DNA from 4 places in the Klebsiella sp. SYXHC3 genome. Region 1 is predicted to be linked to each of the others. Evidence: predicted binding sites of a transcription regulator. Region 1 holds the regulator's gene; each other region holds the start of a gene.
The links. Region 1 encodes PurR, which represses purine synthesis genes. Its sites were predicted from a motif close to CANGCAAACGTTTGCNTG; they were not measured.
Positions count from the first base shown of each region.

Region 1 (7,918 bases):
CGATATTCAGGTGAACATTCACCTAATTAATGTGAGAAAAAACAAAAAGTTATAAGGAGAGTAGCAATGTCGTTCGAATTACCTGCATTACCATATGCAAAAGACGCCCTGGCGCCGCACATTTCCGCAGAAACCCTGGAATACCATTACGGTAAACATCACCAGGCCTACGTGACCAACCTCAACAACCTGATCAAAGGCACCGCTTTTGAAGGCAAATCTCTGGAAGAGATCGTTCGCTCTTCTGAAGGCGGCGTTTTCAATAACGCAGCGCAGGTCTGGAACCACACTTTCTACTGGAACTGCCTGGCGCCGAATGCCGGCGGTGAGCCGGAAGGCGAACTGGCCGCAGCGATTAACAAATCTTTCGGTAGCTTCGCTGATTTTAAAGCGAAATTCACCGATGCCGCGGCGAAAAACTTCGGCGCAGGCTGGACCTGGCTTGTTAAAAACGGTGACGGCAGCCTGGCTATCGTCTCCACCAGCAACGCCGGCACCCCGCTGACTACCGATGCGACGCCGCTGTTGACCGTTGATGTCTGGGAACACGCCTACTACATCGACTACCGCAATGCCCGTCCTAATTATCTGGAACACTTCTGGGCGCTGGTAAACTGGAAATTTGTTGCCGCCAACCTGGCAGCATAAAAATAAAACCGCAGCAGGGTTACCCCGCTGCGGTTTTTTCTTAGTGCGACTTAGTTATTCGCTAACGCTTCTTCTGGTTGTGAACGCCCGCCAAACAGCACCACCGCCAACGCCAGCCCGGCAATAATCGCCCCCATCACCGGCACAAAAGCATAACCGAGACCGCCGGATATCACCGCGCCGCCCGCCGCCGCGCCCAACGCATTACCGAGGTTGAAAGCGCCAATGTTAACCGACGATGACAGGCCCGGCGCTTCGTGCGCCACGCGCATTACCCGCATCTGCAACGGTGGAACCACCGCGAAGGTTGCCGCGCCCCACACGACCATGCTGACGGCAGCACCCAGTTGCGATTGCGCCAGCAACGGAATGGCCAACATGATGGCAATCAGTAACAACAGGAACCCTTTCAGCGTTCCGGAGACTGAACGGTCGGCAAATTTACCCCCCAGATAGTTGCCAAGCGAGAAACCGACGCCGATCAACACCAGCATGGCGGTAACAAACAGCGGTGAAGCGTGGGTGATGGTATGCAGTACCGGAGAAATGTAGGTATACAGCGTGAACATCGCCCCGGCGCCCAGCACGGTAGTCAACAGCGCAGAGAGTACCTGAGGACGCATCAACACCGAAAGCTCGCGCTTCACGTTCGGACGTTCGCCGGCGCTACCCTTCGGCAGGGAGAACCACAGGCTGACCATCGCAATTAATCCCAGACCCGCCGTGGCGAGGAAAGACATTCGCCAACCGATGGTTTCGCCAAGCCAGGTGGCAGCCGGTACGCCGCCGATATTGGCAATGGTCAGCCCCATAAACATGGTCGCGACCGCACTGGCCTGTTTGTGTTTTGGCACCACGCTTGCGGCAACGACCGAGCCAAGGCCGAAGAACGCGCCATGATTGAGGCTGGTGATAATACGCGACAGCAGTAGCGTCGTGTAATCCGGCGCAATAGAAGAGAGCACGTTGCCGAGGGTGAAGATCCCCATCAGGAAGATCAATGCATTGCGGCGAGCGCGATGCGATAGCAGCAACGTCATTAACGGCGCGCCGACCATCACGCCAATGGCATAGGCGCTAATCAGCATCCCCGCGGCCGGAATAGAAACATCGACGCCTTTGGCGATAACCGGCAGTAATCCCATCGGGGAAAACTCGGTGGTACCGATACCAAAGGCACCGATCGCCAACGCGAGTAAGGGAAAGTTGATTTTCATTCAGAGACTCCATCAGGCCGATTCAGGACACGGCATTACATCAGAAGCCAAAAGCATGACATCAATCACAGAAAAACAGAAGTAAACGAAATGACAAAAGATTTTTGCAGATTTGCTAATAATGGCGGGATGGGAGGGGAAGCCCCCTCCCTGCTGGAATCAGTGCAGTACCGCGGTCAACGCGGCGGCGACGATCAGACCCAAAACAATAACCGTCGTTGTCAGCGAAAACTTTAAATTTGTGTCCATCAATTTTCTCCCCTGATTATCCCCACATAGAAAGTGAGCTTGCTCATTTTTGCACAAAAATATGCAAAAATCTTCCCGGATTTAGAGTGATGCACATTTTTGCTCTTCCCCTTTGCCGCGAGATAGGACAAAATCCCACGCTAATTTGAAAGCGTATCGGCCATTGACCCCTTCCTGTCGTTCTGTGTCGTTTTCCCAGGTGTTGCAATGTTGAGCATTGTATACAGGGTGTGTATAGGCAAACGTTTACGTATCGATAATCAGACGATCAGGTCAAGGTCTGGAGTGAGAAGTAATGGCAACTATTAAAGATGTAGCGAAACGCGCAAACGTTTCCACTACAACTGTATCACATGTGATTAACAAAACCCGTTTCGTGGCGGAAGAGACGCGCAATGCGGTGTGGGCGGCAATTAAAGAACTCCACTATTCGCCAAGCGCCGTGGCTCGCAGCCTGAAAGTCAATCACACTAAATCGATCGGTCTGCTGGCCACCAGCAGCGAAGCGGCCTATTTCGCTGAAATTATCGAATCCGTAGAAAAGAGCTGCTTCCAGAAAGGCTATACCCTGATTCTGGGCAACGCCTGGAACGATCCGGAAAAACAGCGCGCCTACTTGTCGATGATGGCGCAAAAGCGCGTTGACGGCCTGCTGGTGATGTGTTCCGAGTACCCTGAGTCGGTGCTCAGTATGCTCGAAGAGTATCGTCATATTCCGATGGTGGTGATGGACTGGGGCGAAGCCAAAGCGGACTTTACCGACTCGGTTATTGATAATGCCTTTGAAGGCGGCTATATCGCCGGCCGTTACCTGATTGAACGCGGCCATCGTGAAATTGGCGTTATTCCGGGCCCGCTTGAGCGCAACACCGGCGCCGGGCGCCTTGCCGGCTTCATGCAGGCGATGAAAGAAGCGCATATCAATGTGCCGGAAAACTGGATTGTTCAGGGCGACTTTGAACCGGAATCCGGCTACCGCGCCATGCAGCAGATCCTTAATCAGCAGCATCGCCCAACCGCCGTGTTCTGCGGCGGCGACATCATGGCGATGGGCGCTATCTGCGCCGCCGACGAAATGGGCCTGCGCGTGCCGCAGGATATTTCGCTGATCGGATATGATAATGTGCGCAACGCCCGCTACTTCAGCCCGGCGCTGACCACAATACATCAACCCAAGGACTCGCTCGGAGAAGCGGCATTCAATATGCTGCTCGATCGCATTGTTAATAAACGCGAAGAGTCGCAGTCCATCGAGGTGCATCCACGTCTTATCGAGCGCCGCTCGGTTGCCGACGGCCCGTTCGTCGATTATCGTCGTTAACACCCTCCTCCGGCGCCGGTTATTCCGGCGCCCGCAACCACTCCCGATTCAACGTTTCGCTGTCGCCAAGATAGTCAAGCAGCCAGCTTAAAGCGGGTGAAGCATCGCTTTGTTGCCAGGTCAGGCAGCAGGCGGCATCCGGGAATGGGTTTTCCAGCGTCAAGGCCGTCCACTCCCCGCTATCGATATGCGGGCGGGCGAAATGGCCTGGCACCATCCCGACGCACAATCCTGCCGATAGACAGGTGGCTGAAGATTCCCAATCCGGCACCACCACCCGCTTCTGGTTATCAAGCAGCCAGGTTGTGCGCTTCGGCAGCGAGCGCGAGGTATCTTCGCGCACCAGGGACGGCCAGTTGCGCAACACGTCATCACTGAGCGGCCCTTCCATCTGCGCCAGCGGATGACTGCTGGCGACGACACAGTGCCAGTTCAGCATCCCCATATCGCGAAAAGCGTAACGCCCTCCCACCGGTATCGAACGCGTCGCGCCGATAGCGAGTTCTACCCGCCCATCGGCTAACGCATCCCAGACGCCGTTGAAAACTTCCTGAAAAACGATCAGTTCGACATCGCTAAAATGGCGATAAAAATCAACGATCATCTGGCGCATCCGCGCCGGTTTAACGATATCGTCCACCGCAATGGACAGCTGGCCGCGCCAGCCGTTAGCAATTTGCTGGCACTGCTGGCGGGTGATCTGCATTTTTTTGATAACAGAACGCCCTTCCTGCAAAAACCAGTGCCCGGCGGGGGTCAATTCAACATCACGATGGCGACGTTCAAAAAGCGGAACCGCAAGCCACTCCTCCAGCTGTCGCACCGTATAGCTCACCGCCGAAGGTACGCGGTGCAACTCCTGCGCCGCGGCGCTGAAACTCCCGTTACGCGCTACAGCATCAACCACTTCTAAGGAATATTCAGACCACATATTCTGCCTGCAAAATTTTTGAATGCATGTGACAAATAATAGCGTTTCACAAGGCGGATTACACTCCCTACACTCTGCGGCATCGTACCTGCATCAGTAGAAAGAGAACGTTATGCAACAACCTGGGAAAGGATTTTTAGTGTGGCTGGGCGGCCTGAGCGTGCTTGGCTTTCTGGCCACCGACATGTATCTACCGGCCTTTGCCGCCATTCAGCAAGACCTCAACACCTCTGCCGCATCGGTTAGCGCCAGCCTGAGCTTATTCCTCGCGGGCTTCGCGCTCGGCCAGTTGTTCTGGGGGCCGCTGTCGGACCGCTATGGCCGGAAACCGATTCTGCTCGCCGGGCTGGCTATCTTCGCTCTTGGCTGCCTTGGGATGCTGTGGGTACGCGACGCGACGCTGATGCTGGTACTGCGTTTTGTCCAGGCGATCGGCGTATGCGCCGCCGCGGTGACCTGGCAGGCGATGGTGACCGACTACTATCCGGCCCAGCGCACCAACCGCATTTTCGCAACGATCATGCCGCTGGTCGGGCTCTCTCCGGCGCTGGCGCCGTTACTCGGCAGCTGGCTGTTAGTTCATCTGGAATGGCAGGCTATCTTCGCCACCCTGTTCGCTATCACCTTACTGTTGATGCTGCCGGCTTTTCGTCTGAAGGCGGTCGTCAAACCTGCTGGCGAAACCCAGCAGAAACTTACCTTTATGGCCCTGCTGCGTTCACGTGAATATAGCGGTAACGTACTCATTTATGCGGCGTGTTCCGCCAGCTTCTTCGCCTGGCTCACCGGTTCGCCGTTTATCCTCCATGAAATGGGCTATGGCCCAACGGTGATTGGTCTTAGCTACGTGCCGCAAACTATCGCCTTCCTGATCGGTGGTTACGGCTGCCGCGCGGCGCTGCAAAAATGGCAGGGTCATCAGATGCTGCCCTGGCTGCTGGTTGTTTTTGCGCTGAGCGTGGCGGCGACCTGGCTTGCCGGGATACAGGATCATCCGTCACTGGTTGCGCTAATGGTTCCGTTTTGCATCATGGCGATTGTGAATGGCGGGATTTACCCTATCGTCGTCGCCCAGGCGCTGAAACCTTTTCCACAGGCAACCGGGCGCGCCGCCGCCCTGCAGAATACGCTGCAGCTTGGCCTCTGTTTCCTGGCAAGCCTGCTGGTCTCAAGCCTTATCGCCACTCCGCTTCTGACCACCACCAGCGTGATGCTGATTTCCATCGTTCTGGCAGGCATCGGTTTCTGGATGCAGCAACGACGCGTGCAGTTAGTGAACGAATCGTCTCACGCTTGATGATTTTTTAAAGCATCTCCCGGACCAGTAATTAGCCTGCTAATATATTTTTATTGAAAGGCGGTTTTTAGCGGCCTATACTGGATCCGGCATCACATAAATAGAAAGTTTTTTAGATATTAACGGGGGCAGGAAGCAGCCCGTTTCACCATGGAAGGCCTTTCGGCAAGGGTTATCTCCCTTCCTCTGTTCTACGTCGGATAGCACCCTCACGATTTTTTCGTGAGATTTCTCACAAAGCCAAAAAAGCGTCTACGCTGTTTTAAGGTTCTGATCACTTGGGCGTGATGGAGAAGCTATGAGTTCATCGTGTATAGAAGAAGTAAGTGTACCAAACGATGATTGGTACCGGATTGCAGCTGAATTATTGGGCCGTGCCGGAATTGAGATCAATGGTTCCGCACCCTCCGATATCCGGGTAAAAAACCCGCTCTTTTTTAAACGCGTGTTACAGGAAGGGTCTCTCGGATTAGGCGAAAGCTATATGGACGGCTGGTGGGAATGCGAACGCCTGGATATATTCTTTCACAAGGTATTGCGCGCCGGGCTGGATAAGCAACTCCCCCACCACTTCAAAGATACGCTACGTATCGCTGGCGCTCGCCTGTTTAATCTGCAAAGCAAAAAACGCGCCTGGATTGTTGGTAAAGAACACTACGATTTAGGCAACGACCTTTTCCACCGCATGCTCGATCCCTATATGCAATATTCCTGCGGATACTGGAAAGAGGCCGAAAATCTGGAACAGGCGCAGCAGGATAAATTAGATCTTATCTGTCGCAAACTGCAGCTTGAGCCGGGAATGAAAGTGCTGGATATCGGTTGCGGTTGGGGTGGGCTGGCCTATTACATGGCCAAAAACTATAACGTCAGTGTGACAGGCGTGACCATTTCGGCCGAACAACAAAAAATGGCACAGGAGCGCTGTGCAGGATTAGATGTCAATATTCTGCTGCAGGACTATCGCGATCTTCACGAAAGTTTTGACCGTATCGTCTCCGTCGGGATGTTCGAGCACGTTGGGCCTAAAAATTACGCCACTTATTTTGAAGTTGTCGATCGTAATTTAAAACCAAACGGTCGTTTTCTGCTACATACCATTGGTTCAAAGATTACCGATCACAACGTCGACCCGTGGATTAATAAATATATATTCCCTAACGGTTGCCTGCCGTCGGTACGCCATATCGCCGATGCCAGCGAGAAGCATTTTGTGATGGAAGATTGGCATAACTTTGGTGCCGATTATGACACCACTTTGATGGCCTGGTACGAGCGTTTTCTTGCCAGTTGGCCGGATATTGCCGATAACTATTCAGAGCGTTTCAAACGCATGTTTACCTATTATCTGAATGCCTGCGCGGGTGCTTTCCGCGCCCGCGATATTCAGCTCTGGCAGGTCGTCTTCTCGCGCGGTGTTGAACATGGCCTGCGCGTAGCCCGCTAGACTCGTTAAAAAAAGCCCCCGCAGAAATACATTTCTACGGGGGCTTTTTTATTATTCTTCCGCGCTTTTTTGCGCCGCTTCTTTTGCCGCCAGCACGCGTTCCACGGTATCCACCACCGCCTGAGTCTGCGGATCGATTTCGATATTTACTTTATCGCCGAGTTTTTTCACCCCAAGCGTGGTGCGCTGCAGCGTTTCCGGAATAAGATGCACGCAGAAACGAGTCGGGGTCACTTCACCAACCGTCAGGCTAATACCGTCCACGCCGATGAACCCTTTATACAGGATATATTTCATCAGCGCCGGGTCCTGCACCTTAAACCAAATCTGGCGATTGTTTTCCGAGGTGAGGATTTTAACGACTTCGGCGGTGGTCATAATATGGCCGGACATCAAATGGCCGCCGATTTCATCACTGAATTTCGCCGCTCGCTCGACGTTGACCATATCGCCTTCATGGATAGCGCCAAGATTAGTGATACGCAGCGTCTCTTTCATCAAGTCAAAGCTGATTCGCGGGCCGTCAATTTCGGTAACGGTCAGGCAACAGCCATTGTGCGCCACCGAAGCACCGGTCTCCAGGCCATCGAGCATATGCGCCGGCAGCTCCACCACGTGGGTGCGGAAATTCGGTTTCTCATCGATGGACACCACTTTCGCAGTCCCCTGTACAATACCAGTAAACATACTTTGCTCCTGTTGAGAATCGTGACGGTATCATTACCGTTATATATACGCGGAACAATAACAGTTGGCCAAACAGGTTGCCAGCGCGCATCGTGCCCCCACCATTTTTTCACTGGCTTAA
Region 1 is NZ_JBXUNG010000001.1:95,320-103,237, reverse strand. It holds gene sodB (superoxide dismutase [Fe]) at 67-648, shown strand; gene AC2CGP_RS00470 (MFS transporter) at 699-1,865, opposite strand; gene cydH (cytochrome bd-I oxidase subunit CydH) at 2,025-2,114, opposite strand; gene purR (HTH-type transcriptional repressor PurR) at 2,410-3,435, shown strand; gene punR (DNA-binding transcriptional activator PunR) at 3,455-4,366, opposite strand; gene punC (purine nucleoside transporter PunC) at 4,479-5,663, shown strand; gene cfa (cyclopropane fatty acyl phospholipid synthase) at 5,962-7,110, shown strand; gene AC2CGP_RS00440 (riboflavin synthase) at 7,162-7,797, opposite strand.

Region 2 (7,918 bases), on a different contig from region 1:
GTTAGCCTGGCAGGCGCCGATGTTCAACGCCATTAGCTACCTGGTGCTGGCGGGCCTGTGCGCTTCGCTGCTCGGCGATGCCTTAACCCTGCTGCCGCGCCAGCGGGTGATGTACGCGGTTGGCGCATTCTTCCTCTCTCATCTGCTGTATACGATCTGGTTCGCCAGCCAGATGACGCTTTCGTTCTTCTGGCCGCTGCCGCTGGTACTGCTGGTGCTCGGCGCGCTGCTGCTGGCGATTATCTGGACCCGGCTGGAAGAGATGCGCATGCCGGTGCTGACCTTTATCGGTATGACTCTGGTGATGGTGTGGCTGGCGGGCGAACTGTGGTTCGTGCGGCCGACCGATACCGCGCTCTCCGGCTTCCTTGGCGCCGCTTCGCTGCTGTTGGGTAACGCCGTCTGGCTGATTAGCCACTATCGCCGTCGCTTCCGCGCCGATAACGCCATTTCCGCGGCCTTCTACTTTGCCGGGCACTTCCTGATCGTTCGCGCACTGTATCTGTAATTTACTGCTTGACTCTGGAGTCGACTCCAGAGTGTATCCTGCGGGTAATGAGAAAATTATCATTACCCGGAGGGTGCCATGTCGACACCAGAATCTCAGGACAAAAAAGTCCCCCAGTTCTCGTCATTCAAATTTACCCCGGCGACAGCGCCCGCGGAAAGCTGCTGTACCGATCATAACTGCGCCGGAGAAACCGCCTCCGCTGAGCAGCCGCTCAATGGCGCCCGCTATAGCTGGCAGGTGGAAGGGATGGACTGCGCGGCCTGCGCCCGTAAGGTGGAGACCGCCGTGCGCCAAATCGACGGCGTCAGCCAGGTACAGGTGCTATTCGCCACCGAGAAACTGCTGGTCAATGCCGACAGCGATATCCGTTCGCAGGTTGAAAACGCGGTACGCGCCGCGGGTTATACCCTGCGCGATGCTGACGCGCCGCAGGAAGAGAAACCGCAAGGTTCATGGCTGCAGGAAAACCTGGCGTTATTGAGTCTGGTAGTGATGATGGCGCTCAGCTGGGGGCTGGAGCAGTTTAACCACCCGTTCGGCAAACTGGCGTTTGTCGCCACTACCCTCGTCGGCCTGTGGCCGGTTGCCCGTCAGGCGCTGCGGTTAATTAAAAGCGGCAGCTGGTTTGCCATCGAAACGCTGATGAGCGTCGCCGCCATTGGCGCGCTGTTTATCGGCGCCACCGCCGAAGCGGCGATGGTGCTGCTGCTGTTCCTGATCGGCGAACGACTTGAAGGCTGGGCCGCCAGCCGCGCGCGTCAGGGTGTGAGCGCCCTGATGGCGCTCAAACCTGATACCGCCGTTCGCCTGCGCAACGGCGAGCGTGAGACCGTCTCCCAGCGCGACCTGCGTCCTGGCGACGTGATTGAAGTCGCCGCCGGCGGGCGTCTACCGGCCGATGGCGAGCTGCTATCGCCGTTTGCCAGCTTTGACGAAAGCGCGCTGACCGGCGAATCGGTACCGGTGGAACGTAAAGCCGGCGAGCGCGTAGCCGCTGGCGCCACCAGCGTCGATCGCCTGGTGCAATTGAGCGTTATCTCCGAACCGGGAGACAGCGCCATTGACCGGATCCTCAAACTGATTGAAGAAGCCGAGGAGCGCCGGGCGCCGATTGAGCGCTTCATCGATCGCTTCAGCCGAATCTACACTCCGGCCATTATGGTAGTCGCCCTGCTGGTTGCCATCGTACCGCCGCTATTCTTCGCCAGCGCCTGGCTGCCGTGGATCTATAAAGGCTTAACGCTGCTGCTGATCGGCTGCCCTTGCGCGCTGGTCATCTCTACCCCGGCGGCGATTACCTCCGGCCTGGCGGTCGCCGCACGGCGCGGGGCGCTGATTAAAGGCGGCGCGGCACTGGAACAATTGGGCCAGGTGCGCCAGGTGGCGTTCGATAAAACCGGTACTCTGACCATCGGCCAACCGCAGGTCACCCACGTTATCACCACCGCCGGCGTTGATGAAAACGGCCTGCTGGCGCTGGCGGCAGCAGTTGAACAAGGCTCCAGTCATCCGCTGGCACAGGCTATCGTCCGCGAAGCGCAGCAGCGTAAGCTGACGATTCCCGTTGCGCGCAACCAGCGGGCGCTGGCCGGTTCCGGGATAGAAGCCGAGGTCAACGGCAGCCGCATCTTAATCTGCGCGGCCAGTAAGGCCGCCCCCGCTGAGCATGAGGCGCAGATCCAGCAACTGGAGAGCGCCGGACAGACGGTGGTGCTGGTGATGCGCGATGATACCTTGCTCGGCATTCTGGCGCTGCGCGATACCCTGCGCGACGATGCGCGTCAGGCGGTGGAAGAACTGCATCAATTGGGCGTACAAGGGGTGATCCTCACCGGGGATAACCCGCGCGCTGCGGCGGCTATCGCCAATGAACTGGGTCTGCAGTTCCGCGCCGGATTGCTGCCGGCGGACAAAGTGAACGCGGTGATGGCGCTTAACGCCAACGCGCCGCTGGCAATGGTCGGCGACGGTATCAACGATGCCCCGGCGATGAAAGCGGCGACCATCGGTATTGCGATGGGCAGCGGCACCGATGTAGCTCTGGAGACCGCCGACGCGGCGTTGACCCATAACCGCCTCACCGGCCTGGCGCAGATGATTTCGCTGGCGCGCGCCACCCATGCCAATATTCGCCAGAATATCGCCATCGCTTTAGGGTTGAAGGGGATTTTCCTCGTCACGACCCTTCTCAGCCTGACCGGGTTGTGGCTGGCGGTGTTGGCAGATACCGGCGCGACGGTGCTGGTAACGGCTAACGCCCTGCGGTTATTGCGTAAAAAGTAAGGTTGAACAGATATTCCCTGCTCGCGCAGCACGGTTCCAGATCGTTGGGTAGCCCGGATAAGGCGCAACGCGCCGCCATCCGGGGGTATTCCCTGCTCGCGCTGCGCTTAGCAGGGCTGCGGTTCCGTGCCGTTAGGTAGCCCGGATAAGGCGCAACGCGCCGCCATCCGGGGGTATTCCCTGCTCGCGCTGCGCTTAGCAGGGCTACGGTTCCGGGCCGTTGGGTAGCCCGGATAAGGCGCAACGCGCCGCCATTCGGGGATATTCCCTGCTCGCGCTGCGCTTAGCAGGGCTACGGTTCTGAGCGTTAGGTAGCCCGGATAAGGCGCAACGCGCCGCCATCCGGGGATATTCCCTGCTCGCGCTGCGCTTAGCAGGGCTACGGTTCTGAGCGTTAGGTAACCCGGATAAGGCGCAACGCGCCGCCATTCGGGGATATTCCCTGCTCGCGCTGCGCTTGGCAGGGCTACAGTTGCGGACCGTTGGGTAGCCCGGATAACGCGGATTCAGTGGCTTTTGCGGATCAGGTAGCGGTACGGCAGGGCTTCGGTTTCCTGCGCCACCAGTTCATGCTCCATAAAGAGGCAAAAACCGGGAATATCGCGGGTGGTGGCCGGATCGTCGGCAATAATCAGCAGGGTCTCGCCCACCGGCATGGTACGCACGGTTTTACGCACCATCATCACCGGCTCCGGGCAGCGGAGCCCAAGGGCGTCCAGCGTATGGTCAGGACTGGAAAAAAGTTCGCTCATTTTTATCTCACTTCAACAAAACGGCCCTAGTTTACCCCCACTTCGCCAGTACGCAAGCCAGGTTAACGTTTGCGCGAAAAACAACCATTGCATTACGCTCGCAACGCAGTATCATGCAGCCGTTTTTAATTGGGTTCCCTCACCCCAACGTTCCGCTCCCGATTCCTTCATTGGTATGAAGCATGACGGACATAAAAAGGTCACAATATGAATCCCTTTACTACCGTACAGCGTAAGAAAGCGCTCGTCTGGCTTTCGCTATTTCATCTGCTGGTGATCACCTCCAGCAACTATCTGGTCCAACTGCCGATCTCCATTTTTGGTTTCCATACCACCTGGGGGGCGTTCAGTTTTCCCTTTATTTTTCTCGCCACCGATCTGACGGTGCGCATTTTCGGCGCCCCGCTGGCGCGACGCATCATCTTCGCAGTGATGATCCCGGCGCTGATTATTTCCTATGGCATTTCGGCGCTGTTTTATATGGGCGAGTGGCAGGGCTTTGCCGCGCTGGGCACCTTTAATTTGTTCGTCGCCCGTATCGCCGCCGCCAGCTTTATGGCTTATGCGCTGGGGCAAATTCTCGACGTCCACGTTTTCAACCGCCTGCGTCAGAATCGTCGCTGGTGGCTGGCACCGACGGCGTCGACCCTGTTCGGTAACGTCAGCGATACCCTGGCCTTCTTCTTCATCGCCTTCTGGCGCAGCCCGGATCCGTTTATGGCCGCCCACTGGGGAGAAATCGCCACCGTCGACTACTGCTTCAAAGTGCTTATCAGCATTGTCTTCTTCTTGCCGATGTACGGCGTGCTGTTGAATATGCTGTTGAAAAAACTGGCGGATAAATCTGATTTGTCGGCATTGCAGCCAGGTTAAAGGTACTCGCTAACGGTTGTGATAAGATAACCGGATGAGCCGTTAATGGCCGTTTATCGAAAGGAAGATGTCAATGCGCAATTTGGTTAAATATGTCGGTATTGGCCTGCTGGTTATGGGGCTTGCGGCCTGTGATAACAGCGATTCAAAAGCGCCGACCGTCGGGGCGGCAGCAGAGAGCAATACCAGCGGCCAGGCGATTAGCCTGCTGGATGGTAAACTGAGCTTCACTCTGCCCGCGGGCATGGCCGACCAGAGCGGTAAGCTCGGTACCCAGGCCAACAATATGCATGTCTATTCTGACGCCACCGGCCAGAAAGCGGTGATTGTGATTGTCGGCGACAATACTAATGAAGATCTGGCGGTGCTGTCCAAACGTCTGGAAGATCAGCAGCGCAGCCGCGACCCGCAGCTGCAGGTTGTGTCTAACAAATCGATTGAGATTAAAGGCCACACCTTACAGCAACTGGACAGCATCATCTCCGCCAAAGGTCAGACCGCGTGGTCTTCCGTACTGCTCGGTAAGATCGATGACAAATTGCTGACCCTGCAGGTCACTCTGCCAGCGGACAACCAGCAGCAGGCGCAGACCGAAGCGGAAAGCATCGTCAACACGCTGGTCATTAACTAATTTTATTGCCCTGATGCAGCGGCCTCCGGTTCAGCCACCGGGGGCCGTTTTTTTAACCGCCAGCCCAACAGTAGCGCGGCCATCACCAACCCTGCCGCCGCCAGATAAATCGCCGGTATCCCGGTCCACGCCATCAAAAGCCCGGCCAGCGGCCCGGTTATCCCCAACGACAAATCCATAAATACGGTATAGGTCGCCAGCGCCGAGCCCTGATTGTGCTGCGGCACGGCTTTTACCGCCACCACGCCCAGCGCCGGGAAGACCAGCGAGAACCCCGCGCCGGTGAGGAAAGTCCCGACTTTCGCCATCAGCGGCGTTTGTGCAAAGCCCACCAGCAGCAGGCCAATAACCTCCACGCTAAAACAGAGCATCGCCACGTTCAGGCCGCCAAGGCGGTTAATACCGTTGGGAAAAAGCAGCCGCGTGCCGACAAACGCGCAGCTGAACAGCGTTAACGCAAAGGCCGCGCCGTCCCAGCCTTTCGCGTCATAAAACAGGGTAATAAAGGTCGCGATAACCCCAAAGCCGGCAGAAGCCAACGCCAGCGCCATGCCGTAAGGCCAAACCCGGCCCAGCACCGCGCGAAATGACATCGCTTTCCCTTTCGTTGCCTTCACCGCCGTTCGCGGTAGCGCGCAAATGATAGCCACCAGAGCAACCGCCATAATGACCATCGCCAGGCCGCTGAGGCCAATGTATGAATAGCACAGCACGCCCAGCGGCGCGCCCATCGCCATCGCGCCGTAGGTCACAATGCCGTTCCACGAAATCACCCGCCCGATATGCAGCGAGCCGACAACGCCTACGCCCCATAGCGTCGACCCCGTGCCGGCAAAGCTCTGGCCAATGCCGAGGATCGCTCGTCCAACGCATAACAACAGCAGACTCAGCAGCGGCGAGCTGCTGCTCCAGGCTGCCAGCAGGTAGCTTAAACCACTCAGGAAACAGCCGCACAGGCCGAAAACGACAATCTTTTTCGGCCCGAGCAGATCGGCGTAGCGCCCGGCGTGCGGTCGGCTCAGCAGCGTGGCGAAATACTGCAGACTAATCGCCAGCCCGGCCCAGAAGGCGCTAAAACCCATCACATCGTGAACGTAGCCCGGCAGAACCGCCAACGGCAGGCCGATAGTGAGATAGCTGGCAAAGTTGAAAATAACGACGGAGACAATCCGCAGATTAAGGCGCAGTCCATTGAGCGCCGGTTCGGCGACGGGTTCGGGCATCAGGTTCCACCAGATATTGGCAACAGATATCTACTATTTACCATGTCCGGTCGGTAATTGCAGTTCCCGCTATTGGCGCCATCTATTCAGCGGAATTATCATCCTTTATGGGGAGATTAACGCAATAAATTGCACTAAGCGGTGAAAATACCGAAAATACAGCATTATCTCATCGCAAAGTTTTGCGCTGCGGATATGCTTGGCGTCACCCTTAGCTGGCGAGGCTGATTTTCGGTTGCCAAGCCCCCAATTAACGGCTTCGTGATGGTTATCGCCGGGTTTCGGGTTCTATAAACGTCGCGATCATAGAACTACAGGCTTACCGCGGACGCGCGTAGATGAATTTTACCCTGAACATAATCGACTGGCAGGCGAGAGCGCCTGGGCTTTGCGAAGCCGAACAGTGGCAGCAATGGTCACGGTATTCGCACACCATCGATCCGGCGGCCCCGGCGGCCAAACTCAACGAACTGCCAATGATGACCGCTCGCCGACTTAGCTCCGGCAGCAAGCTGGCGGTTGAATGCGGGCTGGCGATGCTGCGCCGCCATGAGATCGACGCCGTTCTCTATACCAGCCGTCACGGCGAACTAGAGCGCAACTATCGGATCCTCCACGCCCTGGCGATGGAGCAAGCGGTTTCGCCTACCGATTTCGCCTTATCGGTACATAATTCCGCCGTTGGTAATCTGACGATTGCGGCGAAAAAGCCTATTGCGTCGTCATCGCTTTCTGCCGGGCGCGACACTTTCCAGCAGGGATTATATGAAGTCATGGGGCTTCTGCAGGCAGGTTATCAACGCGTGTTGATGGTTGATTTTGATGGTTTTCTGCCGGAGTTTTACCATTCGCAGCTGCCGACGGCTATGCCGACCTGGCCCTATGCGACGGCCTGGGTTATTGAGTCCGGCGGCGAATGGCAGTGCCAGGCTGAGCGCTATGATGCCGTTCCTGAAAGCCCCCTACCGCAAAGCCTGCTGTTTTTACGGCACTATCTGCAGAATTCCCATACGTTCACCCTGCCCGGCGAGCGCGTGCAGTGGCGCTGGAGCCGAGCATGACGCCGCTTTTCCAACGGTTAAATCGCCTGTGGCGCGCGGCGATGACCGGTTTTTGTTTCGCGCTGTTTGGCGTCGGTGGGCTGCTGCTCTCGCTGATCTGGTTCAATCTGCTGCTGATCGTAGTGCGCGATAGCACCCGCCGTCGTCGTCTCGCACGGCGCAGCATTTCCGCCAGCTTTCGCGTTTTTCTTAACGTCGTGAAAGCCGTCGGCGTACTGGACTACCAGATTAAAGGGCGCGAGATTTTACGTCAGGAGCGCGGTTGCCTGGTGGTCGCTAATCATCCCAGCCTCATCGACTACGTGATGCTGGCCTCGGTGATGCCGGAAACCGACTGCCTGGTGAAAAGCGCGTTGCTGAAAAACCCATTTGTCAGCGGCGTGATCCGCGCGGCGGATTATTTGATTAACGATCGCGCCGATACCCTGCTTCCGGCCAGTCGGCAGCGTTTACAGCAGGGCGATACTATTTTGATTTTCCCGGAAGGAACCCGAACGGTGCCGGGAGAAAAAATGCAGCTGCAGCGCGGCGCGGCCAATATCGCCGTGCGCTGCGGCAGCGATTTACGCGTCGTCGTTATCCGC
Region 2 is NZ_JBXUNG010000002.1:349,858-357,775, reverse strand. It holds gene AC2CGP_RS08685 (lysoplasmalogenase) at 1-508, shown strand, start outside; gene zntA (Zn(II)/Cd(II)/Pb(II) translocating P-type ATPase ZntA) at 587-2,794, shown strand; gene tusA (sulfurtransferase TusA) at 3,301-3,546, opposite strand; gene AC2CGP_RS08670 (7-cyano-7-deazaguanine/7-aminomethyl-7-deazaguanine transporter) at 3,754-4,419, shown strand; gene AC2CGP_RS08665 (DcrB family lipoprotein) at 4,493-5,050, shown strand; gene AC2CGP_RS08660 (MFS transporter) at 5,053-6,273, opposite strand; gene AC2CGP_RS08655 (beta-ketoacyl synthase chain length factor) at 6,612-7,334, shown strand; gene AC2CGP_RS08650 (lysophospholipid acyltransferase family protein) at 7,331-7,918, shown strand, end outside.
Region 2: a site for PurR is predicted at 3,605-3,622, ahead of tusA (sulfurtransferase TusA). Genes of this name have one in related genera too.

Region 3 (7,918 bases), on a different contig from region 1:
ACCCTAACCCGCATATCAATTTTGTGCAGGCCTTCGCGGTAGAAATGGTGATTACCGCTATTCTGATGGGCGTGATTTTAGCGCTGACCGACGACGGCAACGGCGTGCCGCGCGGCCCGCTGGCGCCGCTGCTGATTGGTCTGCTGATTGCCGTTATCGGTGCTTCTATGGGTCCGCTGACCGGCTTCGCGATGAACCCGGCGCGTGATATCGGACCGAAAGCCTTCGCCTGGCTGGCAGGCTGGGGTAACGTCGCCTTCACCGGCGGCAAAGATATTCCTTATTTCCTGGTGCCGCTGTGCGCACCGGTGGTCGGCGCGGCGCTGGGCGCATTCAGCTACCGCAAATTCATTGGCCGCCATCTGCCTTGCGACACCTGCGTCGAGGAAGAAAAAGAATCCGCTTCTTCCGCGTCGCAACAAAAAGCTTCGCTGTAATCTGACTACGGGACACCAATTATGACCGAGAAAAAATATATCGTTGCGCTCGACCAGGGCACTACCAGCTCCCGCGCCGTCGTGATGGATCACGACGCCAATATCGTCAGCGTGTCACAGCGTGAATTCGAACAAATTTATCCGAAGCCAGGCTGGGTTGAGCACGACCCGATGGAGATTTGGGCCTCGCAGAGCTCTACGCTGGTCGAAGTGTTGGCGAAAGCCGATATCAACTCCGACGAAATTGCCGCCATCGGCATCACCAACCAGCGTGAAACCGCCATCGTTTGGGAGCGTGAGACCGGTAAGCCTATTTACAACGCCATCGTCTGGCAGTGCCGCCGCACCGCGGATATCTGCGAGCAGCTCAAGCGCGACGGCATGGAAGAGTACATCCGCAAAGCCACCGGCCTGGTGGTGGACCCGTACTTCTCCGGCACCAAAGTGAAGTGGATCCTTGACCATGTCGAAGGCGCCCGCGAGCGCGCGAAGCGCGGCGAACTGCTGTTCGGTACCGTTGATACCTGGCTTATCTGGAAAATGACCCAGGGGCGCGTGCACGTCACCGACTACACTAACGCCTCACGTACCATGTTGTTCAACATCCATGAACTGGACTGGGACGACAAAATGCTCGACGCGCTGGATATCCCGCGCGCCATGTTGCCGGAAGTACGTAAGTCTTCTGAAGTTTACGGCCAGACCAACATCGGCGGTAAAGGCGGCACCCGTATTCCTATCTCCGGCATCGCCGGCGACCAGCAGGCGGCGCTGTTTGGCCAGCTGTGTGTGAAAGAAGGGATGGCGAAAAACACCTACGGTACCGGCTGCTTCATGTTAATGAACACCGGTGAAAAGGCGGTGACCTCAACCCACGGCCTGCTGACCACCATCGCCTGCGGCCCGACCGGCGAAGTGAACTACGCGCTGGAAGGCGCGGTGTTTATGGCCGGAGCGTCGATTCAGTGGCTGCGTGATGAAATGAAACTCATCAACGATGCTTTCGATTCTGAATACTTCGCCACTAAGGTGAAGGACACCAACGGCGTGTATGTGGTGCCGGCCTTTACCGGTCTTGGCGCGCCATACTGGGATCCGTATGCGCGCGGCGCGATTTTCGGCCTGACCCGCGGAGTGAACGCCAACCATATTATCCGCGCCACGCTGGAATCTATCGCCTATCAGACGCGTGACGTTCTGGAAGCGATGCAGGCCGACTCCGGTATTCGTCTGCACGCCCTGCGCGTGGACGGCGGCGCGGTCGCCAACAACTTCCTGATGCAGTTCCAGTCCGATATTCTCGGCACCCGCGTGGAACGCCCGGAAGTGCGTGAAGTCACGGCGCTGGGCGCCGCCTATCTGGCAGGTCTGGCGGTCGGCTTCTGGCAAAATCTCGACGAGCTGCAGGAGAAAGCGGTGATTGAACGTGAGTTCCGCCCGGGTATTGAAACCACCGAGCGTAATTTCCGCTACAGCGGCTGGAAGAAAGCGGTGAAACGCGCGTTAGCGTGGGAAGAGCACGACGAAGCGTAAGATTGTGGAGGTATTCCCGGCTTGCGGCGTAAACGCCTTAGCCGGGCTACAAAACCCCAAACAGCGCGATCTTGTAGCCCGGACAGGTGCGCAGCACCGCCTCCGGGTTTTTTATCAGCCAAATATCGGCAACAACAGGTACAGCTTAATCACCAGCGCGTTGACGATGTCGATAAAGAACGCCCCCACCATCGGCACCACCAGGAAAGCCATATGCGACGGGCCAAAACGGTCGGTAATCGCCTGCATATTGGCAATCGCCGTCGGCGTCGCGCCAAGCCCGAACCCGCAATGACCGGCTGCCAGCACGGCGGCATCATAGTTCTTACCCATCATCCGGTAAGTCACAAACACCGCATACAGCGCCATCGCCACCGCCTGTACCGCCAGAATAATAATCATCGGCAGCGCCAGCGACGCCAGTTCCCACAGCTTGAGGCTCATCAGCGCCATCGCGAGGAACAGCGACAGGCTGACGTTGCCCAGTACCGATACCGCGCGGTCAAACACGCGATACAGCCCTGCCAGCGCCAGGCCGTTGCTGAGGATCACGCCGATAAACAGCACGCAGACGAAGGTCGGTAATTCAAACACGGTACCCGCCAGCAGTTGCGCAACCACCTTCCCTACGGTCAGGCAGATAGCGATTAACGCAATACTTTCAATCAGCACCAGCGAGGTGATCATGCGGCCCATATCCGGCTTCTCAAACGCCGTCGGCGCCAGCTGGTCGTCCGGCGTACCGTCCGGCGAGGAAGAGTGCTTCACCAGATAACGCGCCACCGGCCCGCCGATCAGGCCGCCGAGCACCAGGCCGAAGGTTGCGCAAGCCATGGCGACCTCGGTGGCGTTGGCAAATCCGTAACGCTCAACGAACAATTTACTCCACGCCGCCCCGGTGCCGTGACCGCCGGAAAGCGTGATAGAACCGGCCAGCAGACCCATCAGCGGATCCAGCCCCAGCAGCTTCGCCATGCCGATACCGAGAGCGTTCTGCAGCAGCAGCAGGCCCACCACCACAATCAGGAAAGTGCCAAGCACTTTGCCGCCCGCCCGCAGACTGGCAAGGTTAGCGTTAAGGCCGATAGTGGCGAAGAACGCCAGCATCAGCGGGTCCTTCAGGCTCATATCGAAATCGATTTCGATATCCATGCTTTTTTTCAAAACCAGCAGCGCCAGCGCCACCAGCAGGCCGCCGGCGACGGGTTCAGGAATGGTATATTTTTTGAGGAATGGGACGTTCTGAACGAGCTTTCGCCCTAAAAGCAACACCATGGTTGCGGCAACGAGCGTCGATAAGGTATCGAGATGCAACATAAAAAAGAGCTCCTTATGGGCGCATGAGTCATTCACACGCGACGGTATTCCCGGTGTCGATTACTTCTCATCTTGAGGAGTCGGAGAGCGATTTTAAGCAGAAGTGCGCAAAAAATGACAGAAAAAGATATTTTGTATTAGCGTTGATGCGATCAAGCATACAAAATGTTAATTAATTTGTTACATCTATTCAGTGAGGATATTTTTTGCGCCAAATCGTGGCAAACGTTTGCTTTTGGTCTACAGTCCGATAAAATTCCCGCTTTGCCACCTTGGGATTGTTTGTGATGTCCGTTACGACCGCAGAGTCAGAAAATGCGCAACCGGTTGCGCATAAACCAGCCAGCGAATTAATCTATCGCCTCGAAGACCGTCCGCCGCTTCCGCAAACGCTGTTTGCCGCATTCCAGCACCTGCTGGCGATGTTTGTTGCGGTCATCACCCCGGCGCTGCTTATCTGTCAGGCGCTCGGCCTCCCGGCCGAAGATACGCAACACATCATCAGCATGTCCCTGTTCGCCTCCGGCGTGGCATCCATTATCCAGATTAAAGCCTGGGGACCAGTTGGCTCCGGCCTGCTCTCCATCCAGGGCACCAGCTTCAACTTCGTCGCCCCGTTGATTATGGGCGGCACCGCGCTGAAAACTGGCGGCGCCGACGTGCCGACGATGATGGCCGCGCTGTTCGGCACCCTGATGCTGGCGAGCTGCACCGAAATGGTCCTCTCGCGGGTTCTGCATCTGGCGCGCCGCATTATTACGCCGCTGGTCTCCGGCGTGGTGGTGATGATTATCGGCCTGTCGCTCATTCAGGTTGGCCTGACTTCTATCGGCGGCGGCTATGCGGCGATGGCCGACCACACCTTCGGCGCGCCGAAAAACCTGCTGCTGGCGGGTATCGTGCTGGCGCTGATTATTATCCTCAACCGCCAGCGCAACCCGTACCTGCGCATCGCCTCGCTGGTGATCGCGATGGCTGCCGGTTATCTGGCGGCGTGGTTCCTCGATATGCTGCCAGCTAACACCGCGCCTACCAACAGCAGCCTGATCACTATCCCTACGCCGCTCTATTACGGCCTGGGCATCGACTGGAGCCTGCTGCTGCCGCTGATGCTGGTCTTTATGATCACCTCGCTGGAAACGATTGGTGATATCACCGCCACCTCCGACGTTTCTGAACAACCGGTCTCCGGCCCGCTGTATATGAAACGCCTGAAAGGCGGCGTACTGGCGAACGGCCTGAACTCATTTGTTTCCGCCGTTTTCAATACCTTCCCGAACTCCTGCTTCGGCCAGAACAACGGCGTGATCCAACTGACCGGCGTCGCCAGCCGCTATGTGGGCTTTGTGGTGGCGCTGATGCTGATTGTGCTCGGCCTGTTCCCGGCGGTAAGCGGCTTTGTGCAGCATATTCCTGAGCCGGTACTTGGCGGCGCGACGCTGGTGATGTTCGGTACCATTGCCGCATCCGGCGTGCGCATCGTCTCCCGCGAGCCGCTGAATCGCCGCGCTATCCTGATTATCGCCCTCTCTCTGGCGGTGGGTCTCGGCGTATCGCAGCAGCCGCTAATCCTGCAATTCGCGCCGGACTGGCTGAAAAACCTGCTCTCTTCCGGAATTGCCGCTGGCGGTATCACGGCGATTGTTCTGAATTTAATCTTCCCGCCTGAGAAGAACTAAAGCATTGAAGTTGCGCTCCCCGGTATCGCCACGGCGACCAGGGAGCGCGCCGGCTGTAACATCTCTTCACCTCACTTCATCTCATTTCACTATTCCCGCCTTGAGGATTGCGCATAAATCGTGCATAACACGGTGATGTGTACTTATCAGGATGGAAGATCATGAAATTTCTTGGAAAGCTGATTCTCTGGCTGCTGATCGCCCTGCTGGTCGTTATCGTCGCCGCTTACTTTGCGCTGCAAACCCGCTGGGGGGCGCGCCAGGCGAGCAGTTGGCTAAGCGAAAGCACCGGCTGGAAAATCGCCTTCGATAAGATGGCGCATGACTTCTCTTCCCCACTGCATCTGCAGTTGCAAAATGTCACCTTTGGCCGCGACGGCAAGCCGCCGACGCTGGTCGCCAAAACGGTGGATATCGGTTTTAGCACCCGCCAGTTCAGCGACCCGCTGCACGCTGATGAAATCGTCCTCAGCGACGGCACGCTGAATCTTTCTCCGGCTTCCGCCTCGATGCCGTTTGCCGCCGACCGCCTGCAGCTACGCGATATGGCTTTTAACAGCCCGGACAGCGAGTGGAACCTGAGCGCGCAGCGGGTGACCGGTGGCGTGATGCCGTGGCAGCCGGAAGCGGGCGACGTGCTGGGCAGAAAAGCGCAAATTCAGATGAGCGCGGGCTCGATGAATATTAACGGCATCGAAGCCAGCAACGTCCTGATCCAGGGGGCAATGGATAACGGCGAGGTGACCCTGAACACCCTTGGCGCCGATATCGCGCGCGGCACGCTGACCGGTAACGCCAAACGCCGCACCGACGGTAGCTGGCTGGTTGATAACCTGCGCCTGAATGAAATTCGTCTGCAGAGCGCCAAACCGCTGAATGAGTTCCTTGCGCCGCTCACCTCGGTGCCGTCGCTGCAGATTGGCCGGCTGGATGTGACCGATGCTCGTTTGCAGGGGCCAGGCTGGGCGGTGACCGACCTCGACCTCAACTTGCGCAATCTGACCTTGAGCCATAACGGCTGGCAGAGCGACGACGGGACGCTATCGATGAACGCCAGCGAGTTTATCTACGGTTCGCTGAATTTCCTCGATCCCATCGTCAATGCCGAATTCTCGCCGCAGGGCATTGCGCTACGCCAGTTCAGCTCCCGCTGGGAGGGCGGCATGGTGCGTACCTCCGGCAACTGGCTGCGCGCCGGTAATGCGCTGGTGCTCGACGATGCCGTCTTCGCCGGGCTGGAATATACGCTACCGTCCAACTGGAAACAGCTGTGGATGGAGCCGATGCCGGGCTGGCTGCAAAGCCTGACGCTGAAGAAATTCAGCGCCAGCCGAAATCTGATTATCGATATCGACCCAGCCTTCCCATGGCAGATCACCGCGCTGGACGGTTACGGCGGCGAATTACAGCTGGTGAAAGATGGTCAGTGGGGTGTGTGGAATGGCAGCGCCACCCTCAATGCCGCCGCCGCGACCTTCAACCGCATCGACGTGCGCCGTCCGTCGCTGAAGCTGAACGCGAACGCTTCTACGGTCAACATCAGCGAGCTGAGCGCCTTTACCGAGCGCGGCATTCTGCAGGCGACCGCCGCGGTGTCACAATTGCCGCAACGCCAGGTCAATTTGAGCTTGAACGGCCGCGGCGTGCCGCTGAATATTCTGCAGGCCTGGGGCTGGCCTGCGCTGCCGATTAGCGGCGACGGCAACTTCCAGCTAACCGCGAACGGTAGCGTGCAGGCCAATGCGCCGCTGAAACCGAGCGTCAACGGCCAGCTCAGCGCCACCAATATGGACAAGCAGCAGGCGGCGCAGGTGATGCGCAACGGCGAGGTTAGCAACGCGCCTGCCGCGTCGGTTCCCGTAACGCCGTAGCCATTTTCCTCTTGCCCTCTTCCCGGCGGAAGAGGGCTAATCCCCCTCCCTGAAACCTGTATGCAATTAGCGGCTATCTGTGCCTATTTCCCGCAACAGGTTCCTTTCAAATATCAGAATTGCTATAACCAAAATACTGGAAGTTGATAAAAATAATGATCCCCTGTACCTACAAAAATAAAAGGAACAACCATGTCTGTAATACGTCAACGTATTCTGGAGAATATGCAAAAATTCTCCAGGGCCATGATCGGCGCAGTATTGTTCTTGCCGGTCATTGGATTAATTCTGGCTCTCAGTTCCGTCTTAACTAACCCGACTCTTATTGCTGAAACTAGTTTCCTTCATCAATTAGGGCAACTGCTTGGTGATACCTTCTGGCCATTATTCGGTAACCTCGGATTATTGTTTTGCGTGGGAATAAGTTACGGCCTGGCAAAAGATAAAAAAACAGAGGTCGCACTTGTCTCGGTGATGTGTTTTATCATGTTTCTCGGCGCCAACCATTCATGGCTGGAACATACTCATGCGGTGGCGGAAAAAATTAACGGCGAATATTACGGTACCGGGCAAACGCAGCTATTAGGCTTTGTGGTCGTCGATATGGGAGTATTCCTCGGAATCATTCTTGGCTGCACCATTGCCTGGGTACATAATAAAGTCTCCAATATTGAGCTGCCCGGCGCGCTATCGATGTACGGCGGGGCGAAGCTGACGCTGGTCGCCATGACGCCAGTCATTATCTGCTATGCCATTGCTTTTACCTGGATTTGGCCTTTTATGACCCACGGCATTAGCGCCCTGACCGGGTTTATGAAGAATGCCGGCGTTGCGGGAGTGTTTGTCTACGGCTTCTTTGAAAAATTCCTTATTCCCACCGGCTTGCACCATTTCGTGTGGTCGCCTTTCCAGCTTACACAAATCGGCGGCACGCTGAATGTCGATGGCCAGGTCGTCTCCGGCACCCAGGCGATTTTCCTCGCCTATATGCGCCATCCCGATCTAACGCCGGTGATGAACGACGCATTACGTTTCTCGCAACAGGGGATGACCACCATCTTTGGCCTGGCGGGCGCATCGC
Region 3 is NZ_JBXUNG010000002.1:147,474-155,391, reverse strand. It holds gene AC2CGP_RS07750 (MIP/aquaporin family protein) at 1-437, shown strand, start outside; gene glpK (glycerol kinase GlpK) at 459-1,970, shown strand; gene gltS (sodium/glutamate symporter) at 2,085-3,287, opposite strand; gene AC2CGP_RS07735 (nucleobase:cation symporter-2 family protein) at 3,575-4,966, shown strand; gene AC2CGP_RS07730 (AsmA family protein) at 5,128-6,837, shown strand; gene AC2CGP_RS07725 (PTS transporter subunit EIIC) at 7,030-7,918, shown strand, end outside.
Region 3: a site for PurR is predicted at 3,506-3,523, ahead of AC2CGP_RS07735 (nucleobase:cation symporter-2 family protein). Genes of this name have one in related genera too.

Region 4 (7,918 bases), on a different contig from region 1:
GCAGGAAGATCCGAAATTACGTCTGGGCAGCTACATCGATACCTGGGCGTCCTACAGCTGGTATAACAACACGGTCACCAGCAATCGCAACAATGAAAAGTATGATAGCAAAGGCTTTGCCGCCTCTGTCGAAGTCGGCCATGCATGGGTGATCCCTTCAGACAATGCGCGTACCTGGAAGATTGAACCTCAGGCGCAGATGATCTACAGCTATCTCGATCAGGAAAATCATACCGATCCGGATGGCGTGCGGGTAACGACCGTGGATAACAATAGCCTGTTTGGCCGTCTCGGCGTGAAGAGCAGCTATTTCGAGCAACACGATGTTAAAGCGTGGCAGCCTTATGTTGCCGTGAACTGGCTGAAAGGCGCGGGTCAAAACGATCTGGCATTCAATGGCGAAAAAGTCAGCAACGATACGCCGGACGATCGCGGTCAGTTAGAGCTGGGCGTAACCGGTAATGTGAACGAGACGACCACCATCTCGCTGCGCGCCAGCGGCGAATGGGGTGAAAACAGCTACGCCGCGTATGGCGGCCACATTCTGCTGAATCACCGTTGGTAATGGCTATACACTGAAAGGTAAAAAGCAGTGGCCGAAGCCACTGCTTTTTTTTAGTTATCCAGCTCGTCCATTGACTTCACCTGGTCGCGATTAATCTGCTCCACGCGACCGGTTTCCGCATTTTTGTAGGATACCAGGCCTGTATCATCATCGACCTGCGGCTTACCGCTGGTCACAATTGTTTTGCCATCTGTCGTTTTGAGCGACTGATTTGATGAGCAACCTGCCACAAATACCAGCGCCGTTGCCGCCAGCGCGGATGCCACCAGAATTTTGTTCCGCATTGTATCCTCCTGTCTTTTCATCAATTGGTATCGTTATCGTGCTAACTATAGTTAGCCTGACCCGGCAGGCAGATAAAAGCAGAACTCTCCGAAGATGATTGCCATAAAAAAAGGGCCGACGATATCGTCAGCCCCTGTGTGTCGCTATCCGGCCCGGCCGGTACGCTTATTTAGTGATTTGCGCGTGCATTTCCTGCACCGAAATCACCTTCTCGGTCGCATCGGCATTCAGCGCCATCGCGGTGGCGAAGCCGCCGTTCAGGGTGGTGTCGTAATGCACCTTGTACTGCAGCGCGCTGCGGCGAATCAGCTTGGAGTCTTCAATCGCCTGACGTCCTGCGGTGGTGTTGATGATGTAGGTATATTCGCCATTCTTGATACGGTCCTGAATGTGCGGACGACCTTCATGCACCTTGTTCACCAGACGCGGATTGATACCGGCTTCACCCAGAACAATCGCGGTACCGTGGGTTGCATCCAGCTCGAAGCCCTGTTTCAGCAGTTTTGCCGCCAGGTCGACAACGCGCTCTTTGTCGCCTTCGCGAACGGAGAGCAGCGCGCGGCCCTGTTTCTTCATCGTGGAGTTGCTGCCCAGCTGCGCTTTGGCGAACGCTTCCGCGAAGGTGCGGCCCACGCCCATCACTTCCCCGGTAGAGCGCATTTCCGGCCCTAACAGCGGGTCAACGCCCGGGAATTTGTTGAACGGCAGCACCACCTCTTTCACCGAGTAGTACGGCGGGATGATTTCTTTGGTGACGCCCTGCTGCGCCAGCGTTTTACCGGCCATTACGCGTGCCGCCACTTTCGCCAGCGGTACGCCGGTGGCTTTCGACACGAACGGTACGGTGCGCGCCGCGCGTGGGTTGACTTCAATCAGGTACACTTCGTTGTTTTTCACCGCGAACTGTACGTTCATCAGGCCGCGAACCTGCAGTTCGAAGGCCAGTTTCTGCACCTGCTCACGCATCACATCCTGAATCTCTTTGCTCAGAGTGTAGGCTGGCAGAGAACAGGCGGAGTCGCCGGAGTGCACGCCCGCTTGTTCGATATGTTCCATGATGCCGCCAATCAGCACCATTTCGCCATCGCAGATAGCGTCGACGTCGACTTCAACCGCGTCGTCGAGGAAACGGTCCAGCAGTACCGGCGCATCGTTGGAGACGCTCACCGCGGTCAGGAAGTAACGGCGCAGGTCAGCTTCGTCATAAACAATTTCCATCGCGCGGCCGCCGAGCACGTAAGACGGGCGCACCACCAGCGGATAGCCGATCTCTTTTGCCTTCTCAACCGCTTGCTCAATCGCGGTCACGGTGGCATTCGCCGGCTGCTTCAGTTTCAGGCGGTCAACCGCATGCTGGAAGCGCTCGCGGTCTTCAGCGCGGTCGATGGCGTCCGGGCTGGTGCCGATAACCGGCACGCCTGCGGCTTCCAGTTCACGCGCCAGCTTCAGTGGGGTCTGACCGCCGTACTGCACGATGACGCCTTTCGGCTTCTCGATGCGCACGATTTCCAGTACGTCCTCCAGCGTTACCGGCTCGAAGTACAGACGGTCGGAGGTGTCGTAGTCGGTCGAAACGGTTTCCGGGTTACAGTTGACCATGATGGTCTCGTAACCGTCTTCGCGCAGCGCCAGCGAGGCGTGTACGCAGCAGTAGTCAAACTCGATACCCTGGCCGATACGGTTCGGGCCGCCGCCGAGCACCATGATTTTATCGCGGTCGACGGACGGATTAGATTCGCACTCGTCTTCATAAGTGGAGTACATGTAGGCGGTATCGGTGGCGAATTCCGCCGCGCAGGTATCCACGCGCTTGTAGACCGGGTGCAGGTTGTAGTGATCGCGCAGCTTGCGGATTTCCGCTTCGCGCACGCCTGCCAGTTTCGCCAGACGCGCATCGGCAAAGCCTTTACGCTTCAGGTGGCGCAGGAAGTCAGCGTCGAGGCCGTTGATGCCCACTGCCGCCACTTTCTCTTCCAGGCGCACCAGCTCTTCGATTTGTACCAGGAACCAGCGGTCGATATTGGTCAGGTTGAAGACGCCGTCGACGGAGAGGCCCGCACGGAAGGCATCAGCGATGTACCAGATACGCTCGGCGCCCGCGTCTTTCAGCTCGCGGCGGATTTTGGTCAGCGCTTCCGGATCGTCGAGGCTGACTTTCGGGTCGAAGCCGGTGGCGCCCACTTCCAGGCCGCGCAGCGCTTTCTGCAGAGATTCCTGCTGCGTGCGACCAATCGCCATCACTTCGCCGACGGATTTCATCTGCGTGGTCAGACGGTCGTTAGCGCCAGCGAATTTTTCAAAGTTAAAGCGTGGAATTTTGGTCACAACATAGTCGATGGACGGTTCGAAGGAAGCCGGGGTACGGCCGCCGGTGATATCGTTCATCAGCTCATCGAGGGTGTAACCTACCGCCAGTTTCGCCGCCACTTTGGCAATCGGGAAGCCGGTCGCTTTCGAGGCCAGCGCCGAAGAGCGGGAGACGCGCGGGTTCATTTCGATAACGATAAGGCGACCATCTTTCGGGTTCACCGAGAACTGTACGTTAGAACCGCCGGTTTCCACACCGATTTCACGCAGTACCGCCATCGAGGCGTTACGCATGATTTGGTATTCTTTGTCGGTCAGGGTCTGCGCCGGGGCGACGGTGATGGAGTCGCCGGTGTGAATCCCCATGGCATCGAAGTTTTCAATCGAGCAGACGATGATGCAGTTATCGTTCTTATCGCGCACCACTTCCATCTCGTACTCTTTCCAGCCGATCAGCGATTCATCAATCAGCAGTTCGTTGGTCGGAGAGAGATCCAGACCGCGTTCGCAGATTTCTTCGAACTCTTCGCGGTTATAGGCGATACCGCCGCCGGTGCCGCCCATAGTAAAGGACGGACGGATGATGCATGGGAAGCCAACTTCAGCGGCCACCGCCAGCGCTTCTTCCATGGTGTGCGCAATGCCGGAACGCGCGGTGTCGAGACCGATTTTTTTCATCGCCACGTCGAAGCGACGGCGGTCTTCCGCTTTATCGATCGCATCGGCGGTCGCACCAATCATGGTCACGCCGAACTCTGCCAGCACGCCCTGACGCTCCAGCTCCAGCGCGCAGTTCAGCGCGGTCTGGCCGCCCATGGTCGGCAGCACCGCGTCCGGACGCTCTTTTTCGATAATTTTACGCACCACTTCCCAGTGAATCGGCTCGATATAGGTCGCATCGGCCATTTCCGGGTCGGTCATGATGGTCGCCGGGTTAGAGTTCACCAGAATAACGCGGTAACCCTCTTCGCGCAGGGCTTTACAGGCCTGGGCGCCAGAGTAGTCAAACTCACACGCCTGACCGATAACAATCGGGCCCGCGCCCAGAATCAGGATACTTTTTATGTCTGTACGTTTTGGCATGGCTCTTTTACTCCTGATTATTTCGCGGACTGACGGTATTGCTCAATTAACTCGATAAAGTGGTCGAACAGCGGCGCGGCATCGTGCGGGCCCGGGCTCGCTTCAGGGTGCCCCTGGAAGCTAAACGCCGGCTTGTCGGTACGATGGATCCCCTGCAGGGTGCCGTCGAACAGTGACTTGTGGGTCACGCGCAGGTTGGCAGGCAGCGTCGCTTCATCAACGGCAAAGCCGTGGTTCTGAGCGGTAATCATCACTACATTGTTATCGATATCTTTAACCGGGTGGTTACCGCCGTGGTGGCCGAATTTCATCTTAATGGTCTTCGCGCCGCTCGCCAGCGCCAGCAGCTGATGGCCGAGACAGATGCCAAAGACCGGAATATCGGTGGTGAGGAATTTTTCAATCGCCGCGATGGCGTAATCGCACGGCGCCGGGTCGCCAGGGCCGTTGGAGAGGAAAATACCGTCCGGATTCAGCTTAAGCACGTCTTCTGCCGACGTTTGCGCCGGAACGATAGTCAGGCGGCAGCCGCGGTCAACCAGCATCCGCAGGATATTGCGCTTGGCGCCGAAGTCATAAGCCACGACGTGGAACGGCAGATCGCTTTCCGCCTTCGCTTCCGGCAGGTCGCCCGCCAGTGTCCAGCTCCCCTGGGTCCAGGCGTAAGTCTCTGCGGTCGTGACCTCTTTCGCCAGGTCCATGCCGTTCAGACCAGGGAATGCCTGGGCTTTTTCCAGCGCCAGTTGGGCATCAAGATTATCGCCGGCGATGATGCAGCCATTCTGCGCCCCTTTCTCACGCAGTAAACGCGTCAGCTTACGGGTATCGATATCGGCAATGGCCACAATGTTATGGCGCTTCAGGTAAGAAGAAAGGTCTTCGGTATTGCGGAAGTTGCTGGCAATCAGCGGCAAGTCGCGAATGACCAGACCTTGTGCATGTACCTGAGAAGATTCTTCATCGGCGGCGTTGGTGCCGACATTTCCAATATGGGGATAAGTAAGAGTGACGATTTGGCGGGAATAGGAAGGATCAGTGAGGATTTCTTGATAACCGGTCATTGAAGTATTGAAAACGACTTCCCCAACCGCCGTGCCGGTTGCCCCGATGGCCCGACCGTGAAACTGGGTTCCGTCTTCCAGAACCAAAAGCGCTGACTTAATCAAAACACCCTCCAGAGAATATTCACTCACTTTATTTGCATATTAATTCAGACATAGATCTGAATCAATGCAAATTTTTGCCCGCAGAATTTTGGCAAACGGCGGCATTCTGGAGAGATGTCGGGTAAAAGTCAACTTAAAGCAGATATTTTTAACCTTATTTTACGCCACTGGCGCGTAACGGGCGATTTTTACGGTAAAAAGATCAACTAACCTGGTTGAGAAAACGCTTGCGGGCGTGGAAAACTGTAAAATCAGTCACCGGAGGGGAAAAAAGTGGACCAGATGGTCAAAATTTACAATCCAATAACCATAAATCATGAGATAATCCAGATTTTTAAACCACTAACAAAGAAAAATAGTTCAAAAGGGAAAAATAAAAAAGGGCAATAAAATATTGCCCTTTGCAATCAATCACATATTGAATGCAATAACCACATCACGATGGGTAATAATCATTATAAAGCATTCAGATCAAGCACATCTTTCATGTCAAAGAGACCATTTTTTTTGTCTTTCAACCACAAAGCAGAACGAACGGCGCCATTGGCAAAAGTCATCCGACTGGAAGCCTTGTGGGTAATTTCGATACGTTCCCCGATATCGGCGAACATCGCCGTATGTTCGCCGACGATGTCGCCCGCGCGAACGGTAGCAAAGCCAATGGTACCAGGAACGCGTTCGCCGGTATGACCTTCACGACTGTAGACGGCGCAGTCCTTCAGATCTTTGTTCAATGCCCCGGCGATCGCCTCGCCCATCGCCAGCGCGGTACCTGATGGCGCATCCACTTTATGCCTGTGGTGCGCTTCGATAATTTCGATATCGGTATAATCGCCCATCACCTTCGCCGCCTTCTCCAGCAGCTTTAACAGCACGTTGACGCCAACGCTAAAGTTAGCGGCAAAGACGATGGCAATGTCCTGCGCGGCATCGCTAATCGCCTGCTTTCCGGCATCATCAAAACCGGTGGTGCCGATCACCATCCCTTTGCCGTGCTGACGGCAGAAAGCCAAATGGTTGAGCGTGCCTTCCGGGCGAGTAAAATCGATCAATACATCGAAATCATCGTTTACCGCCGCCAGGCTACTTTGTACCGTAACGCCTGATTTGCCTGCGCCTGCCAGCTCGCCCGCATCGCTGCCCACCAGGCTTGAACCTTCGCGCTCCAGCGCCGCGCCAAGCGCCACGCCTTCCATCTGCAGCGCAGCCTGAATTAACTGGCGTCCCATCCGGCCTCCCGCGCCGGCGATGGCCACGCGGATTTGTGCATCTTGCATAGCTATTCTCTTTTGTTAACTTCACGTGAATTGTTTTCAGAGTAACCAGCCCGTTGCATAGCCGCTACTCAAAAACGCCGATAATTAGAAATTTATGACAAACGGCGGTCGATATCAGTAAAAACTATATGATTGTGCCGCGATTCGGCGTTTAAGTAGTGGAATTCGGGTGGGGGTACGGTAGCGCCCCGCCCGCGCGGTGCGGGCTAAGGCGTTGTTGTACTAAATCAAAGAGGGAAAAGCTCACCGGCGGGAAAAGCGGACAAAAACCAGGTTACCGCCAACAAATCGGCGCTGCCGCCGGGGCTAAGGTGGCGGGCAATCAGTTCGTCATCGAATTGACGCAACGCCTCCAGCCCGCCGTCAGCCATGACGCCGCCCTGCCACAACAGCCGCTGCGCCTCCTGCTGCACAAAGTTCAGGCCGGCAAGCCCGCCGCGTGAGACCAGATTGGTGTCATCATTCCACGCCATCAGATGCAGCAAGGTTTGCAGCAACGCCAGGTTGCTATCGCCAGTCTCTTCCATCATGCGGTTGAACACCGGTAGCGCCTGGGTTCGCACGGTACGAAAGCCGCTCTCAGCCTCGCCGCGGGCGCCGGAGAGACCATAACGTAGAAAATGGGCTTCGCCTTTGCTTAACGGTTCGCCGCTGGAAGCGGAGAGTTCTTGCATAACCATGCCGCGACAGAATCGCGCCACCTGATCGCACAGCCGATGCTGTTCAATCGGCTCGCCTTTCGATACCAGCCTTCCCGCCGCCGCGCTCAGCAAACCGAAAGCGAAGATCGCCCCGCGATGGGTATTCACCCCGCCGGTGACCTCCAGCATATCGTTCTCACAGGCCATTCCCACTGGACGCAGCATCATTAACACCTGTTCCGGCACGATCGCCGCGGTATCGTGGCCCATGATGAAAAATTTCTCCATCCACGGCGCCACCACCGCGGTACTGGCCTCAAACGAGGCCAGGTCCATATCGTGATGGGCGCCAGCGTTACGAATATCCACCAACCCGGGCTTTGGGGTCAGGCGAACTTCGGTCAACAGCGCGCGCTCTACCGCGCTGACCACCTCTTCAGCGTTCAGCGGTTTCACGCGCAGCGAACGCTGCGGATTGATTAACACTTCGCTCATTGCCCTTCCCCCTCTGCATTTAGTCGCTGTTTTTCACCTGACGAATAACATCAAGCACGGAGCCATCGCGATAGCGCACCACCGCCACCACCCGATCGG
Region 4 is NZ_JBXUNG010000008.1:6,182-14,099, reverse strand. It holds gene AC2CGP_RS18425 (autotransporter family protein) at 1-565, shown strand, start outside; gene AC2CGP_RS18420 (YgdI/YgdR family lipoprotein) at 616-849, opposite strand; gene carB (carbamoyl-phosphate synthase large subunit) at 1,016-4,240, opposite strand; gene carA (glutamine-hydrolyzing carbamoyl-phosphate synthase small subunit) at 4,258-5,406, opposite strand; gene dapB (4-hydroxy-tetrahydrodipicolinate reductase) at 5,862-6,683, opposite strand; gene citG (triphosphoribosyl-dephospho-CoA synthase CitG) at 6,911-7,819, opposite strand; gene citF (citrate lyase subunit alpha) at 7,839-7,918, opposite strand, start outside.
Region 4: a site for PurR is predicted at 5,470-5,487, ahead of carA (glutamine-hydrolyzing carbamoyl-phosphate synthase small subunit). Genes of this name have one in related genera too.